2 regions of the Methylobacterium sp. A52T genome follow, and region 2 is predicted to be linked to the other one. Evidence: predicted binding sites of a transcription regulator. Region 2 holds the regulator's gene; the other holds the start of a gene.
What was found. Region 2 encodes PhoB, which activates phosphate uptake and scavenging genes when phosphate is short. Its sites were predicted from a motif close to TGTCATNNANCTGTCAT; they were not measured.
Positions count from the first base shown of each region.

Region 1: the regulator PhoB is predicted to act here: its motif matches at 2,104-2,120, upstream of ACLBYE_RS01035 (CorA family divalent cation transporter).

Region 1 is NZ_JBKFBI010000002.1:63,273-70,872, forward strand. It holds gene ACLBYE_RS01030 (methyl-accepting chemotaxis protein) at 1-867, opposite strand, end outside; gene ACLBYE_RS01035 (CorA family divalent cation transporter) at 1,076-2,062, opposite strand; gene groES (co-chaperone GroES) at 2,275-2,565, shown strand; gene groL (chaperonin GroEL) at 2,637-4,277, shown strand; gene ACLBYE_RS01050 (hypothetical protein) at 4,378-4,740, opposite strand; gene fae (5,6,7,8-tetrahydromethanopterin hydro-lyase) at 4,963-5,475, opposite strand; gene ACLBYE_RS01060 (triphosphoribosyl-dephospho-CoA synthase) at 5,714-6,553, opposite strand; gene ACLBYE_RS01065 (ATP-grasp domain-containing protein) at 6,550-7,458, opposite strand; gene mch (methenyltetrahydromethanopterin cyclohydrolase) at 7,580-7,600, opposite strand, start outside.
Region 2 is NZ_JBKFBI010000025.1:18,494-26,093, reverse strand. It holds gene pstA (phosphate ABC transporter permease PstA) at 1-454, shown strand, start outside; gene pstB (phosphate ABC transporter ATP-binding protein PstB) at 477-1,292, shown strand; gene phoU (phosphate signaling complex protein PhoU) at 1,402-2,121, shown strand; gene phoB (phosphate regulon transcriptional regulator PhoB) at 2,244-2,939, shown strand; gene ACLBYE_RS08850 (protein-disulfide reductase DsbD family protein) at 3,032-5,185, opposite strand; gene ACLBYE_RS08845 (aminopeptidase P family protein) at 5,323-7,161, opposite strand; gene ACLBYE_RS08840 (hypothetical protein) at 7,237-7,554, shown strand; gene rmf (ribosome modulation factor) at 7,555-7,600, opposite strand, start outside.

The sequences.
Region 1 (7,600 bases), on a different contig from region 2:
GTTCGACGCGACCGACGACGCCTTGTGGCGCGCCGATTCGGCCGACTGCATCAGGCCCACGGCCGAGCTCTGCATCTCCTGGATGGCGGAGCCGACGGCCTCGACGACCCGCTTGACGTCGGCCTCCATGTTCACCTGCGCGGTGACGACCGCCCAGGTCAGCATCGGGCCGAGGTACTGCCCCTTCTCGTCGTTCACGGCCGTGACCCGCAGGTTGAGGGTCTCGGGCCCGACCTTGATCTTGGTGCTGTGCGGCAGCCGGCTCGCATCGGCCAGCATGGTGCGCTGGTGGCTGGGGTTCTTGTGGAAGATGTCGAACGAGCGGCCGAGCATGTCGTCGACCTTCACCGGCAGGTGCTGGTCGATCGTGCCGAGCGTCTTGCGCGACGTGGCGTTCATGTAGTCGATCTTGAAGTTGTCCTTCAGATCGGCCGTCATGACCGCCACCGGAACGTTGTCGATCATCGTCAGGAGCCGGTTGATCTCCTTCTTCTTGGCCGAGATGTCCGCGGCGAACTTGACGACCTTGATCGGCTTGCCGCGCGCGTCGAGGACAGGATTGTACGTCGCCTCGAGCCAGACCGAGTCGCCCTCCTTGTCGAGGCGCAGGAACTCGCCGGTGACGTACTGGCCGTCCTTCAGCTTGCTCCAGAACGCCGCGTAGTCGGCGGACTCGGCGTAGCTCTTGTCCACGAAGATGCGGTGATGGCGGTCCTGGACGTCGCTGAGGCCGTATTTCATCAATCGCAGGAAGTTCTCGTTCGCGTGAAGAACCGTTCCGTCCATCGAGAACTCGATGATTGCCAGCGAGCGATCGAGCGCGTCGATCTTGGCCTGGGCTTCATTGAAAACAGTGCGATTGAACATGGTACGGCTCGCGTTCCCCCGGTGTGGGGTATAGCGTCACAGCGTTAATGAATTCCTTATTTCGGCATTCGCCCAGATTAGGGATTGTCTGACGGAAAGCGAATGCTTGTAGCGCCGCGTTCTCTGCGCGCCCGTGTTCGGATCGACGCCATCATCGAGATTATATTCAAATATAAACGTAGTCAGGGCCGAAGCATGCGTGTGAATATTAGAACCAACCGCGCATGCGAAAGTATACGATCGGCGCGACCGCGCTGATGAGGATCAGGCCGAGCGCGTATGGGTATCCGAGCGCCCAATCTAGCTCGGGCATGTGCTTGAAGTTCATGCCGTAGATCGACGCGATCAGCGTCGGCGGGACGCCGACCACCGAGACGACGGTGAGGACGCGGAAGACGTTGTTCTGCTCGATGGTGATCAGGCCGAGGGCCGCGTCGAGCAGGAACTGCACGTTCTCGGCGAGCCGCGTCTCGAACTCGTCGAGGGATTCGATGTCCCGCTTGATCGTCTCGAAGCGCGCATCCTCCGGCAGGCCGAGGCTGTCGCAGGCCGCGGCGACGAACGGGATGATCCGTTCGAGCCCGAGCAGGCTCGACCGGATCTTGCCCAGAACCTTTCCGCGGTTGCTGATGCCCCGCAGGATCCGCCGCAGGGCGAGGTCGCGGCGCCGGGGCGGCGGGCTCTCCAGGCGCCGCCGCTCGGCGCCGCGGACGTCGAAGTCGAAGATGCGGGTCGAGAGCGAGTCGAGCTCGGAGCCCATATCCTCGAGGGCGTCGGCGAGGCTGTCGACCAGTTCCTCCAGCACGACGAGGAAGATCTCGCTCGGCGTCGTGCTGCCGTCGCCGTCGGCGACGCGCTTCGCGGACGCCTCGAAGGCGCGCAGGTCGTGGAAGCGGATCGTGACGAGGTGATCCTTGGTCAGCAGGAAGCCCAGCGGCTTCAGCTGCGACGCGCTCTGCTCGAACGTGATCATCGGTGTCGAGAGCGAGAGGCCGCCCTTCACCCGGCGCAGGCGACTCGACGTCTCGACTTCCGAGAGCGCCGCCCGCGACGGCACCCGCAGGCCGGTCGCGGCCTCGACCGCCGCGGCCTCCTCCGGCGTGGGGTCGTTCAGGTCGAGCCACACGGTGTCGCGCGCGATCGGGCTGCCGGGTCGCAGCGCGACCGGGCCTTCGGGTCCGTGCAGGCTCAGCATGAGAGCGCGTTATCCATGAGGGGGGAACGGGGCCGCCGGCGCGTCATCGCACCGTCGCGCGGGGGTGCGACAGCCTTGACTCGGAACCCGCCCGCGCCTATCTCGCGGCCGTCTTTGGCACTCGCCGAGACAGAGTGCTAACAGTCGAGTTTGCGAGCGGTCCCGCCGGCCGCATCAACGCCAACTCAAGACCTGAAGCAAGAGGGCAGCTCATGAAGTTCCGTCCGCTGCACGACCGCGTGGTCGTCCGTCGCATCGAGAGCGAAGAGAAGACCAAGGGCGGCATCATCATCCCGGACACCGCCAAGGAGAAGCCGCAGGAGGGCGAGGTCGTCGCCGTCGGGCCCGGCGCCCGCGACGAGCAGGGCCGCGTCAACGCGCTCGACGTCAAGGCCGGCGACCGCGTCCTGTTCGGCAAGTGGTCCGGCACCGAGGTCAAGATCGACGGTCAGGACCTCCTGATCATGAAGGAATCCGACATCATGGGCGTCGTCGCCCTCTGATCGGATCACCTGTCACCGCCCTTTGAGGCCGTCCCGGACTCGGGGTTCAACCACTAGCTAAGAGGCACACAATGGCAGCGAAAGACGTTCGTTTCTCCGCCGACGCCCGCGATAAGATGCTGCGCGGCGTCGACATCCTCGCCGACGCGGTGAAGGTGACGCTCGGCCCGAAGGGCCGCAACGTCGTGATCGAGAAGAGCTTCGGCGCCCCGCGCATCACCAAGGACGGTGTGACGGTCGCCAAGGAGATCGAGCTCGCCGACAAGTTCGAGAACATGGGCGCCCAGATGGTGCGCGAAGTGGCCTCGAAGACCAACGACATCGCGGGTGACGGCACCACCACCGCGACCGTGCTGGCCCAGGCCATCGTCCGCGAGGGCGCCAAGTACGTCGCCGCCGGCATCAACCCGATGGACCTGAAGCGCGGCATCGACCTCGCCACCCAGGCGGCCGTGAAGGACATCACCTCGCGCGCCAAGAAGGTCTCGACCTCCGACGAGGTCGCCCAGGTCGGCACGATCTCCGCCAACGGCGACAAGGAGATCGGCGAGATGATCGCCCACGCCATGCAGAAGGTGGGCAACGAGGGCGTTATCACGGTCGAGGAGGCGAAGACCGCCGAGACCGAGCTCGACGTCGTCGAGGGCATGCAGTTCGACCGCGGCTACCTCTCCCCGTACTTCATCACGAACGCGGAGAAGATGGTCGCCGAGCTCGAGGACCCCTACATCCTCATCCACGAGAAGAAGCTCTCGTCGCTCCAGGCCATGCTGCCGGTGCTCGAGGCGGTTGTTCAGACCGGCAAGCCGCTCCTGATCATCGCCGAGGACATCGAGGGCGAGGCTCTCGCCACCCTCGTCGTCAACAAGCTCCGCGGCGGCCTCAAGGTCGCGGCCGTCAAGGCGCCGGGCTTCGGTGACCGCCGCAAGGCGATGCTCGAGGACATCGCGATCCTGACCAAGGGCCAGATGATCGCCGAGGACCTCGGCATCAAGCTCGAGAACGTGACGCTCCCCATGCTCGGCCGCGCCAAGCGCGTGCGCATCGAGAAGGAGAACACCACGATCATCGACGGCGTCGGCGAGAAGTCCGACATCGAGGGCCGCATCTCGCAGATCAAGGCGCAGATCGAGGAGACCACCTCGGACTACGACCGCGAGAAGCTCCAGGAGCGTCTGGCCAAGCTCGCGGGCGGCGTCGCGGTGATCCGCGTCGGCGGCGCGACCGAGGTCGAGGTGAAGGAGAAGAAGGACCGCGTCGACGACGCCCTCAACGCCACCCGCGCGGCGGTCGAGGAAGGCATCGTCCCGGGCGGCGGCACCGCGCTGCTGCGCGCCAAGAAGGCGGTCGCCGAGCTGAAGTCCGAGATCCCGGACGTCCAGGCCGGCATCAAGATCGTCCTGAAGGCGCTCGAGGCCCCGCTGCGCCAGATCGCCCAGAACGCGGGCGTCGAGGGCTCGATCGTGGTCGGCAAGATCACCGACAACACCTCGTCGGAGACCTTCGGCTTCAACGCCCAGACCGAAGAGTACGTCGACATGATCCAGTCGGGCATCGTCGACCCGGCCAAGGTGGTGCGCACCGCCCTGCAGGACGCGGCCTCGGTCGCCGGCCTCCTGGTGACCACCGAGGCGATGGTCGCCGACGCGCCGAAGAAGGACAGCCCTGCTCCGGCCATGCCGGGCGGCGGCATGGGCGGCATGGACTTCTAAGTCCGAGCCACCCGTCGAGACGAAGGAAGGGGGTCGCCGCGAGGCGGCCCCTTTTCTCTTGGCGCCGGCTCGCCGCGGTGGCCCACGGGGCGCGGGCCGGTCAGAGGCCGCGACGCGGCGCCTGGGCCGCGAGACGCGCCCGCACGGTGGCGATCAAGGATTGCCGGACGCGCTCGGTCGCCTGGAACGGGATATCGAAGTTCAGGCTGTGGTAGATCAGGGACCGGATGCTGTCCTGATCCGGATCGTCCGCGCCTGTCTCCATGAAGTCGAGGATCCAGGCATGGATCGCCGCGTGGTCGGACGTGTCGGGATCATCGGCGAGGACCAAGTGGCCGCCGCGAATCCAGTCATCGCGCAGCGCCGCGGACACTTCGTCGGATGCAGGCATGCCCTCACCTCGCGGCTCTGCCCGGTCGGCCGGGACGATAGAGTTTCCGCGCGCGCCGATCCCGTTCTCCACCAGCGGTCGCGGAGCTTCGACGCCGCGTCACCTGTACGACGGCGCCTCGCCCGGCCGCGATGTGGCGCGGCGGCCCGGGCGGTGGGCGATCAACGAAAAACGGGACGGCTCGCGCCGTCCCGTTCAGGGGCCTAATTATCGGCCAAGGAAGATCGAAGCCAGTCGCTGGAGCAGGCCCCGCGGTGCGGGCGGAGGCTCGCTCTGCCCAGGACCGTCTCCGATCTAAGCGTTGGCGGCGAAGGGGTGCTGCGCCGAGTTGCGCTGCTCGGTGACCGTCGAGGCCTTCGGCTCGCCGTTCACGGCGCGCTGGATCGACAGCTTGGTGGCCTCGTAGTTGTACTTCTGGATCTTGGCGTCGTCAGCCGCCTCCCAGTGGATGAACACGCCGACCAGGATGTACAGGTCGTCGGCCTCGTCCGCCGGGATGATGCCCTCGGCCACCGCGTCCTGCACGGCCTTGGCAACGCCGTGCTGGGCCGGGCCGAACATCTGGACGGCCTGACGGGCGTCGTTGATGGTGACCTTGTTGAACATCAGGGTGTTCGGCTTGCACGGCAGGTTCGGCGCGATGACCGCGAGCAGGCTGGTGAAGCCGTGCTTGTTGTTCACGAGGCCGTTGCAGAAAGCCGTCTCGGCCGGCGAACCGCGCGGTCCGATGATGAGGTCGATGTGGGCGACCTCGTTGCCGTCGCCGACGAGCGCTTCGCCGACCTGAACCTTGGTGATCTTCGCCATTCGGTGTCTCTCCCTGGATTCCGAAATAGAGCCGCGCGCCGGGCGGTGCCGCGGCCGGGAAGCCATCCTTGTTATCGGCGCCCGACCATGCCGGCCGAGCCGGTTGGGCCGAGCCGGTTGGGCCGGACAGCGCGGCGGACCCTACAGCGGGCCCCTGCAGCTCACAACCCGCGCAAGGCCCTGACACGAAGGAATTTCCATCCGCCCGGCGCTATGGACACCGGATCGTGCACGCGGTTCAGGCCAGCCGGGCGCCGGCGCCCGCGAGCGCGTCCCAGAACAGCGTCGCGACGGTGAAATCCGCGCTCGTGCCGGGATTGATCGACCGCGCCTTCAGCGACGCGTCGAGGGCCAGCAGCGCGTCGACCGGCCGCGCGGCGAGGTCGATCTCGGCGAGTGCCGCCTCGGCCTCCCGGCGGACGCCCTCGGCCGCCTCCGCGCCGTGCTTGCGCGCGACGTGGCTGTCCGGGACGGCGCGCAGGAAGGCGAGGTGGATCGCGGTCGTGCACCAGGTCGGGTCGAGCCCGGCAACGCGGGCCGCGCGCAGGGCCGCGAGCCCGATCGCCCGCACGTCCGCGAAACCCGTGACGTAGGCGCGGGCGATCCGGTCCCGGTCGGCGGCCTCCGCCATGGCGTCGCGTAAGGAGCCGGGCGCCGCGTCGGCGACGTCGTGCCGGGCAGCTTCGCCGAGGCCGCCCGGATTCGCGCGGCGGATGCCCGCGAAGACGGCGTCCGAATCCGCGCCGTCCAGCGTGTCGAGCACCGCCGCGACGGTCCGGCCCTCCTCGGCCGCGACCGCGAGCGGCGCGCAGAGCAGCAGGATGCCGAGATTGGTGTTCTGGCCCACCGCCGCCACGGTGGCGGCGACGCCGTCGCGCACCCGCGCGCCGACGCCCGCGCCCGGGTGGGCCAGCGGCGGCGCCGAGACGTCGGCGCTCGTGACGAAATCCGCCAGCACCATGCGGTGGCCAGGCGCGTAGGCGTGGACGTTGCCGGGTTTGAGGGCGTCGAGCTCCGCGAGGCAGGCCGCCCGGTAGAGCGTGCCGATCAGCGCCGCGTCGAGGCCGCCCCCGCTCATGCCACCACGAGCCGGGGACGGCTGGCGCCGCGGGCTGCGGCGAGGAAGCCGCGCACCACCGCGGCGGCGATGTCGGTCTCGCAGACGGTCTGGAGCCCCGACCAGGCCGGCATGGAATTGACCTCGAGCACCGAGAACCCGCCCTCCCCGTCCTCGACGAGGTCGACGCCGGAATAGTCGACCCCGACCGCGGCGGCGGCGGCCTCGGCCAGCTCGGCGGCGGCGCGCGGCATCGCCCAGGGCAGCGGCCGGCCGCCCCGGTGGACGTTGGTGATCCAGCCGTCGCCCTCGCGGATCATGCCGGCGATCGCCCGGCCGTCGCAGACGAACACCCGGTAGTCGCGCCACAGGCCGTCCCGGCGCGGCACGTAGCGCTGGAGGTAGTAGACCCGGGCCACCGCCTCCTCGTCGGGCAGGTCCTCCGGGCGCTCGATCAGGGCGAGCCCCTCACCCTGCGAGCCGAACAGCGGCTTCAGGACCAGCGGCGCGCCCGGGCGCGCCTCGGCGGCGACCAGGGCGGCGGCCGCCTCGCGCTTCGAGAACACCCAGGTCGCCGGGGTCGGCAGGCCGGCCCGGTCGATCAGCAGCGAGGTCGCCGCCTTGTCGACCGAGCGCTCGATCGCGGTCGGCGCGTTCCAGACGGTGACCCCCGCGGCGACCAGGGCGTGCAGCACGCCGAGCCGCATCGTCGTCGCCTCGAAGGTGCCGCCCGCGATGGTCCGCATCAGCACGCCGTCCGGCAGCGCGTCGGCGAAGCCCGGCACGCGCAGCGGCTCGCCGCCGCCCGTGACCACGGCCACGTCGGCGAGGGAGAACAGCACCGGCTCGACGCCGCTCGCGCGCAGGGCCGCGAGCAGGCGGTTCTTGTGCCAAGTGCCGTTATCGGCCGCGAGCCCGATGCGCATGGGGGTCCTGATGGGGTCCTGATCGTCACGGGGCCGCCCGCCTCCGGGGCGGCCCGAGGTTCTGTCGCTCGGTGAATCGGACTGGGGGTCCCGCCGCGCGGGAGGGGCGCCCCGCGTGCCCTCAGGCGAAGGACGCGTCGAC
Region 2 (7,600 bases):
GATGGGCACCTACTCGGGCTGGGCCGGCGGCGTGGCGCTGGCGATCATCGCGGTGCCGGTGATCGTGCGCACCACCGAGGACATGCTGCGCCTCGTGCCCGGGACCCTGCGGGAGGCCGGCGCGGCGCTCGGCGCGCCGCCCTCGACGGTGATCATGAGCGTGACCTGGCGGGCGGCCTCGGCCGGCATCGTCACCGGCATCATCCTGGCGCTCGCCCGCATCGCCGGCGAGACCGCGCCGCTGCTGTTCACCGCGCTCAACAACAATTCCTGGTTCTCGGCCAACCTGATGGGCGGCGTCGCGAACCTGCCGGTGATGATCTACCAGTTCGCCCTCTCGCCCTACCCGAACTGGCAGGGACTCGCCTGGGCGGGCGCGCTCCTGATCACCACCACCATCCTGGCGCTGTCGATCATCGCGCGCCTCGTGATCAAGCCGCAGGCCTCGCGCTGAGCCCCCTTTCGAGGACACGACGATGAACGCCGCCTCCGCGATCCCCACGGTCGAGCTGAACCGCAACCGCGCCGAAGAGGGCGGCCCCGTGCGGATCGCCGTCAAGGACCTGAACTTCTACTACGGCAGCTTCCACGGGCTGAAGGACGTCAACCTCAACTTCCACGACCGGCAGGTGACGGCGCTGATCGGCCCCTCCGGCTGCGGCAAGTCCACCCTGCTGCGCTGCTTCAACCGGATCTACAGCCTCTACCCGGAGCAGCGGGCGGAGGGCGAGATCCTGCTCGACGGCGAGAACATCCTCAGCCCCTCCGTCGACCTGAACGAGCTGCGCTCGCGCATCGGCATGGTGTTCCAGAAGCCGACGCCGTTCCCGATGTCGATCTACGACAACGTGGCCTTCGGCCTGCGCCTCTACGAGAAGCTGCCGAAATCCGAGCTCGACGGCCGGATCGAGGAATCCCTGCGCAAGGCCGCCCTCTGGGACGAGGTGAAGGACAAGCTCCGGCAGCCCGGGACCGGCCTGTCGGGCGGCCAGCAGCAGCGCCTGTGCATCGCCCGGACGGTGGCGCAGAAGCCGGAGGTGATCCTGTTCGACGAGCCGACCTCGGCCCTCGACCCGATCTCGACCGGCCGCATCGAGGAGCTGATCGAGCAGCTGCGCGACGAGTTCACCATCGTGATCGTCACCCACAACATGCAGCAGGCGGCGCGCATCTCGCAGTTCACCGCCTTCATGTATCTGGGGCAGCTCGTCGAGTTCGGCCCGACCAACCGAATGTTCATGAACCCGACGGAACGCCGTACGCAGGACTACATCACCGGCCGCTTCGGCTAGTCTGCCGGGCCGCTCCGGTCCCGGGACCGCCGCGCGCGTCTCCGGCGCGCCGGCGGATCCCGCAAGCCTCCCGGAGGGCCGTCCCCGGGACCCCATCGAAGGATCCGCCATGCCCGGCCATATCGTCACCTCCTACGACACCGACCTGGAGAACCTGCGTCGCTCGATCTCGGAGATGGGCGGCGTCGCCGAGAAGATGACCGCGGAGGCGACCGACGCCCTCGTGCGCCGGGACGACACGCTCGCCCAGGCGGTGATCCTCGCCGACAAGCGCCTCGACGCGCTGCAGCGGGACATCGAGGAGCGCGCCGTGCTGCTGATCGCCCGGCGCCAGCCCCTGGCGATCGACCTGCGCGAGACCATCTCGGCGATCCGCGTCTCCGGCGATCTCGAGCGGATCGGCGACCTCGCCAAGAACGTCGCCAAGCGCGTGGTGGCGATCTCCGACCAGGCGCCGGCCCAGAAGATCGTGCTCGGCGTGCGCCACATGAGCGACCTCGCCGAGGCCCAGCTCAAGGACGTGCTCGACGCCTACGGGAGCCGCGACGTCCAGGCGGCCCACGACGTCTGGGAGCGCGACGGCGAGATCGACGCCCTGTACAATTCCCTGTTCCGCGAGCTCCTGACCTACATGATGGAGGATCCGCGCAACATCTCGTTCTGCACGCATCTCCTGTTCTGCGCGAAGAACGTCGAGCGCATCGGCGACCACACCACCAACATCGCCGAGACGATCCACTATCTCGCCACGGGCGAGACGCTGGCGGGTGACCGGCCGAAGAACGACGCGTCGAACTACGCGACGGTGGACGGCGTGCAGGCGCCGTGAGGCGCCGACCCCGGCGCCTTCCTGTGGGCGCGGCCGGGGTCACTCTCCGTGCAGGTTGAGGCGGGGCGGCGCCTCCTGCACCATCCGGGGACCGCCCGCAGAACGAGTCTTCGAACGTGAGCATGCAAGTCCTGATCGTCGAGGACGAGGAGGCCCTGAGCACGCTGCTGCGCTACAACCTGGAGGCCGAGGGCTTCCTGGTGGATTCGGCGGCGCGCGGCGACGACGCCGAGCTGCTCCTGGCGGAGCGGATCCCGGACCTCGTCCTGCTCGACTGGATGCTGCCCGGCCTCTCGGGGATCGAGCTGTGCCGCCGGATCCGGGCGCGCCGGGAGACCGAGCGCCTGCCGGTAATCATGCTCACCGCCCGGGGCGAGGAGGGCGACCGCGTCCGCGGGCTCGGCACGGGCGCCGACGACTACATCGTCAAGCCGTTCTCGGTCCCGGAGCTGCTCGCCCGGATCCGCGCGCTCCTGCGCCGGGCCAAGCCCGCCCACGTCTCGGACCGGCTGGCGGCCGGCGACCTGGAACTCGACCGCACCGGCCACCGCGTCCGCCGCGGCGGCGAGGAGCTGCATCTGGGCCCCACGGAGTTCCGGCTCCTAGAATTCCTGATGCTGGCGCCGGGCCGGGTCTTCTCCCGCGAGCAGCTCCTCGACGGGGTCTGGGGCCACGACGTCTACATCGACGAGCGCACCGTCGACGTCCATGTCGGGCGGCTGCGCAAGGCGCTGAACGGCCCGCGCCAGACCGACCCGATCCGCACGGTCCGCGGCTCCGGATACGCCTTCGACGAGACCTTCTCGCTCGAGGCCTGAGGCGGTTTCGCGGTCTGTCGGAGCGCCTCACCGCTCCGCTCGCGACGACTCTGTGACGGGCGCGCCGATATTCAGCGTCGCCTCTCAGGGACTCAGCGCGCCAGCGCCGCGCTCCGGCCCGAGGCGGCCGGCACCGCCTCCAGCGCCGCCAGGACCGTCCCCTCGGTCAGGATCTGCGGCAGCACCTGGGGCTCTCCCGTCCCAGTATAGAGCAGGTAGAGCGGGACGCCGCTGCGCCCGTGCTTCTCCAGGAGGCGGGTGATTTCGGGGTTCTGGTTGGTCCAGTCGCCCTTCATGTAGGTCACGCCGCGCTCGGCCATCGCGGCCCGCACGGCCTTGGTGTTGAGCGAGGTCGCCTCGTTGACCGCGCAGGTGATGCACCACGCGGCGGTCATGTCCACGAAGACGGGGCGGTGCGCGTCGACCAGGGCGTCGAGGCGCGCCTGCGTGAACGGCTCGATCCCGTCGGCGGCGGCCTGCGCGGCCGGCGCGGCGCGGTCCCGGGGCAGGGTGACGGCGAGGGCCCCGACGGCGATCAGCGCCAGCGCCGCGGCGGCCTGCGCGACCCGGCCGGACCGCGGCGGGGCGGCGCGGCCGTGCTCCCAGGCCCAGGCGGCGAAGCCGACGAGGACGAGGCCGATCAGCGCCGCCAGCAGCCCGCGCGGGTCGACCTGCTGCGCCAAGACCCAGATCAGCCACGCGACGGTGGCGTAGACCGGGAAGGCCAGCACCTGCTTGAGCGTCTCCATCCAGGCGCCCGGCCGCGGCAGCGCCCGCAGGGCCGGCGGCCAGAAAGTCAGGAGCAGGAAGGGCAGGGCGAGGCCGAGCCCGAGGCTCGCGAAGACGGCGAGCGCCACGCCGGCGCTCTGGGTCAGCGCGAAGCCCACCGCCGAGCCCATGAACGGCGCCGTGCAGGGCGTCGCCACCAGGGTCGCGAGCACGCCGGTGAAGAACGAGCCGCTCAGGCCGCCGCGCCGGGTGAGGCCGTCGCCGAGGCCGGCGAGCCGGCCGCCGACATGGACCGCGCCCGAGAGGCTCAGGCCCATCGCGAACAGCAGGTAGGCGAGCCCCGCCACGATGGCGGGCGACTGGAGCTGGAACCCCCAGCCGATCGCGGCCCCGCCGCTCTTCAGGCCGATCAGCGCGGCGGCGAGCGCCAGGAAGCTCGCCAGGACCCCGGCCGTGTAGGCGAGGCCGTGGAGCCGCAGCCGGGCCGGACCCTCGCCCGCGTGCCGCACGAGGCCGAGCACCTTGATCGACAGGACCGGGAAGACGCAGGGCATCAGGTTGAGGATCAGGCCGCCGAGGAAGGCGAAGACCGCGGCGGTCGCCAGCGTCAGCGCGTCGAAGTCGGCGGCGGCCGGCGCGGTCGCGGGCAGCGCGGTCGCGGCCGGCGCCGCGGCCGGGAGCACCGGCTCGTCGCCGTACGCGAAGGCGAGCCGGCGGGTCCCGGCGGCGTCGACCTCCTCGACCGTCAGGACGCCGGGCAGCGCGGCGGGCACCGGGTCGGTCGGGCTGCTCCGGGCGAGGGTCAGGTGCAGGCCGGTCCCGTCGACGCTCATCACCTGCGCGGCGGCGTTGTCGATCGCCGTCTCGGCGTAGGGAAAGTACGCGGCGTTCCGGACCGCCTCGGGCTTGAGGCCGGACGCGGCAAAATCGAGGCGGAGGGTGTCGCCCTGGCTCGACAGGCTCAGGGGCCAGAGCGCCGGGACGGGGAGCGCGGCGCGGGCGCGGGCGAACAGCGCGGCGTTGGCCGGGTCCGGCTCGGCCTTGCCGACCGGCAGGGTCAGGGCGAGATCGGCCGAGCCGGGCACGCACTCGGTCTCGCAGACGAGGTAGGTCAGCTTGGCCTGGATCCGCACCGGGTCGGCCGGGTCGAGGCTCGGCGGCGGCGTCACCGGGACGAGGAGCGTGACCTCGCCCTCGTAGCCGTAGTTCATGAGCGTCGCGATCGGGATGCGCTCCGGCGCCGGCCACCGGATCGCGCCGGCGTTGAAGCCGGCCGGCAGGGTCCAGGTCACCTCCGGGGGCAGGCCGGAATCGCCCGGGTTGCGCCAGTAGACGTGCCAGCCGGGCTTGACCTGCATCCGCACCGCCAGCGTGAAGGGCTCCGCGCCGGCGACCGCGGCGGGCTCGGCCACGAGGCTCGCGCGCACGAGGTCCGCGGGCGTGCGGAACCCCTGCGCCGCGGCGGCCGAGAGGCTCGCGGCGAGGGCCAGGATCAGGAGGGCGAGGCGGCGGATCATGCTGTCCCTTCGCGCGCGGGGCGGTCGCGGTTTCACGCGCGGCGTGTCGGGCTCGGCGCGGGCGTTTCCATGGCGTCCGGTCTTACCACGGCGTCGGGTCTTACCATGGACCGCGTCCGGAATCCCCTGCGGCCGGCTCACCCCTCGAGGGGCGCCGTCGCCCGCTCGAGCCAGTCGCGCGTCGCGGTGTCGAGCCCGGGCGCCAGGGTCTCGCGAACCCTCGCATGATAGGCGTCGATCCAGGCCCGCTCCCCGGGTTCGAGGAGGTCCGGCCGGATCAGCCGGCGGTCGTAGGGGGCGAGCGTCAGCGTCTCGAAGCCGAGCATCGGGCGCTCCCCGCCCGCGATCGCGCGGGACTCGACCAGGACGAGGTTCTCGATCCGGATGCCGTAGGCGCCGCGGGCGTAGTAGCCCGGCTCGTTCGACAGGATCATGCCGGGCTCGAGCGCCACCGTGCCGGTCTTGGCGATCCGCTGCGGCCCCTCGTGCACCGACAGGAAGGCACCGACGCCGTGACCGGTGCCGTGGTCGAAGTCGAGGCCCGCCTGCCAGAGCGGTGCCCGCGCGAAGGCGTCGATCTGGGCGCCGGTCGTGCCGACCGGGAACACCGCCCGGGCGATGGCGACGTGCCCCTTCAGCACCCGCGTGAACCGGTCGCGCATCTCCGGGCTCGGCGCGCCGACCGCGACCGTCCGGGTGATGTCGGTGGTGCCGTCCGGGTACTGCGCTCCCGAATCGATCAGGAACAGCTCGCCCGACTGGACCGTCCGGTCCGTGGCGCGACTCACCCGGTAGTGGACGATCGCGCCGTTCGGTCCGGAACCCGAGATCGTGGGGAACGACACCTCGCGCAGGTCGCCGCCGGCGGCCCGGAAATCCTCCAGGGCCTCGACGGCGGCGATCTCGGTGAGGCCGCCGGCCGAGGCCGCACCGTCGAGCCAGGCGAGGAAGCGCGCGACGCTCGCCCCGTCCCGGACATGGGCCGCGCGGGCACCCGCGATCTCGGCGGCGTTCTTGACCGCCTTCATGCCGGTGATCGGGTCCTTGCCGACATCGGCCGTGCCGCCGGCGGCCTCGATCTTCTCCTTCACGGCAACGGCGCCGGTCGCCGCGTCGAGGCGGACGCGCGCGCCCGCCAGGGAGGCCAGCCCGTCGTCCAGGTCCGCCCGCGGCAGGATCTCGGCGATCGGCGCGAGTTCCGCCCGCAGGGCCGGATCGACGTTCGGAGAGACGAGGTACAGCCGGGCCCGTCCCTCGCGCGGCAGGATGGCGTAACCCAGCGCCAGGGGCGTATGGGCGACGTCGGACCCGCGCAGGTTGAAGGCCCAGGCCAGGTTGTGCGGGTCGGAGATCACCAGGGCATCGCAGCCGCCCTCGGCGAGCGCCGCCCGGATCCGGGCGAGCTTGTCGGCGGCCCCCTCGCCGCACAGCGCGTCCGGATGGACCACCACCGGACCGGCCGGCGGCCGCGGCCGACCGGCCCAGACCGCGTCGACGAGGTTCGGCACCGCCCGCACGGTCCCGCCGGCGCGGGTCACGGCCCGCTCCAGGCGCGCCAGACCGTCCGGGGTGTGCAGCCAGGGATCGTAGCCGAGCACCTGATCCCGCCGCAGGTTGGCCCCGACCCAGGCCTCCGGCGTCGATTCGGCGAGCGGCACCACCGTGACGAGGCCGGTATCGACCTGCTCGGGCGCCTGCAGGGTGTAGCGCCCGTCGACGACCAGCGCCGCGGACTCCATCAGGATCACGGCCGTGCCGGCCGAGCCGGTGAAGCCGGTGAGCCAGGCCAGCCGCTCGGCATCGGCGGGGACGTATTCCGACTGGTGCTCGTCGGCCCGCGGCACGACGAAGCCGTCGAGCCCGGTCTCGCGCAGGGCCGCCCGCAGGGCCTCGATCCGCTCGGCGCCCTTCCGGTGGCTCGGGTCGTCGAAGCTCTGGAAGCGCTGGCGCTGTCGGGACGGACGGGTCTCGGTCATGCGGCGAGCCTAGCGCCCGCCGCTCCCGCGTCGCAACACCCTGTTGTCGTGAGAAAGAGGTTGGTCGGAGGTCGGTTGCGGTGCTTAAAGATCGTTAGCAATCTTATCACGCCACCGTTTTTCGCTTATTACTCAGACATGCCACGCCGCGTTTACTACCGGATCAGCGACAGACCGGACGGCCGCTTCGACGCCGTCGTGACGATCGAGCCAGACACGGTCGTCCGCCGCGACGGCTTCGATTCGCTCGCCGAACTCGAAGAGTGGATCGACGGCCTGCGCGCGCTGATGGCGGCGCTCGGCGCGCCGGTGTCGCAGGCGGACGCGCCTGAATCGCCGGCCGAGACCGCGGGCGCGCCTGACCGGCCGGGCCGGCTGCGCACCGCGCGCTGATCAGCCGTCCGTGATCGGCAGGTCGGGCGCCCGGTCCGCCGGCGCC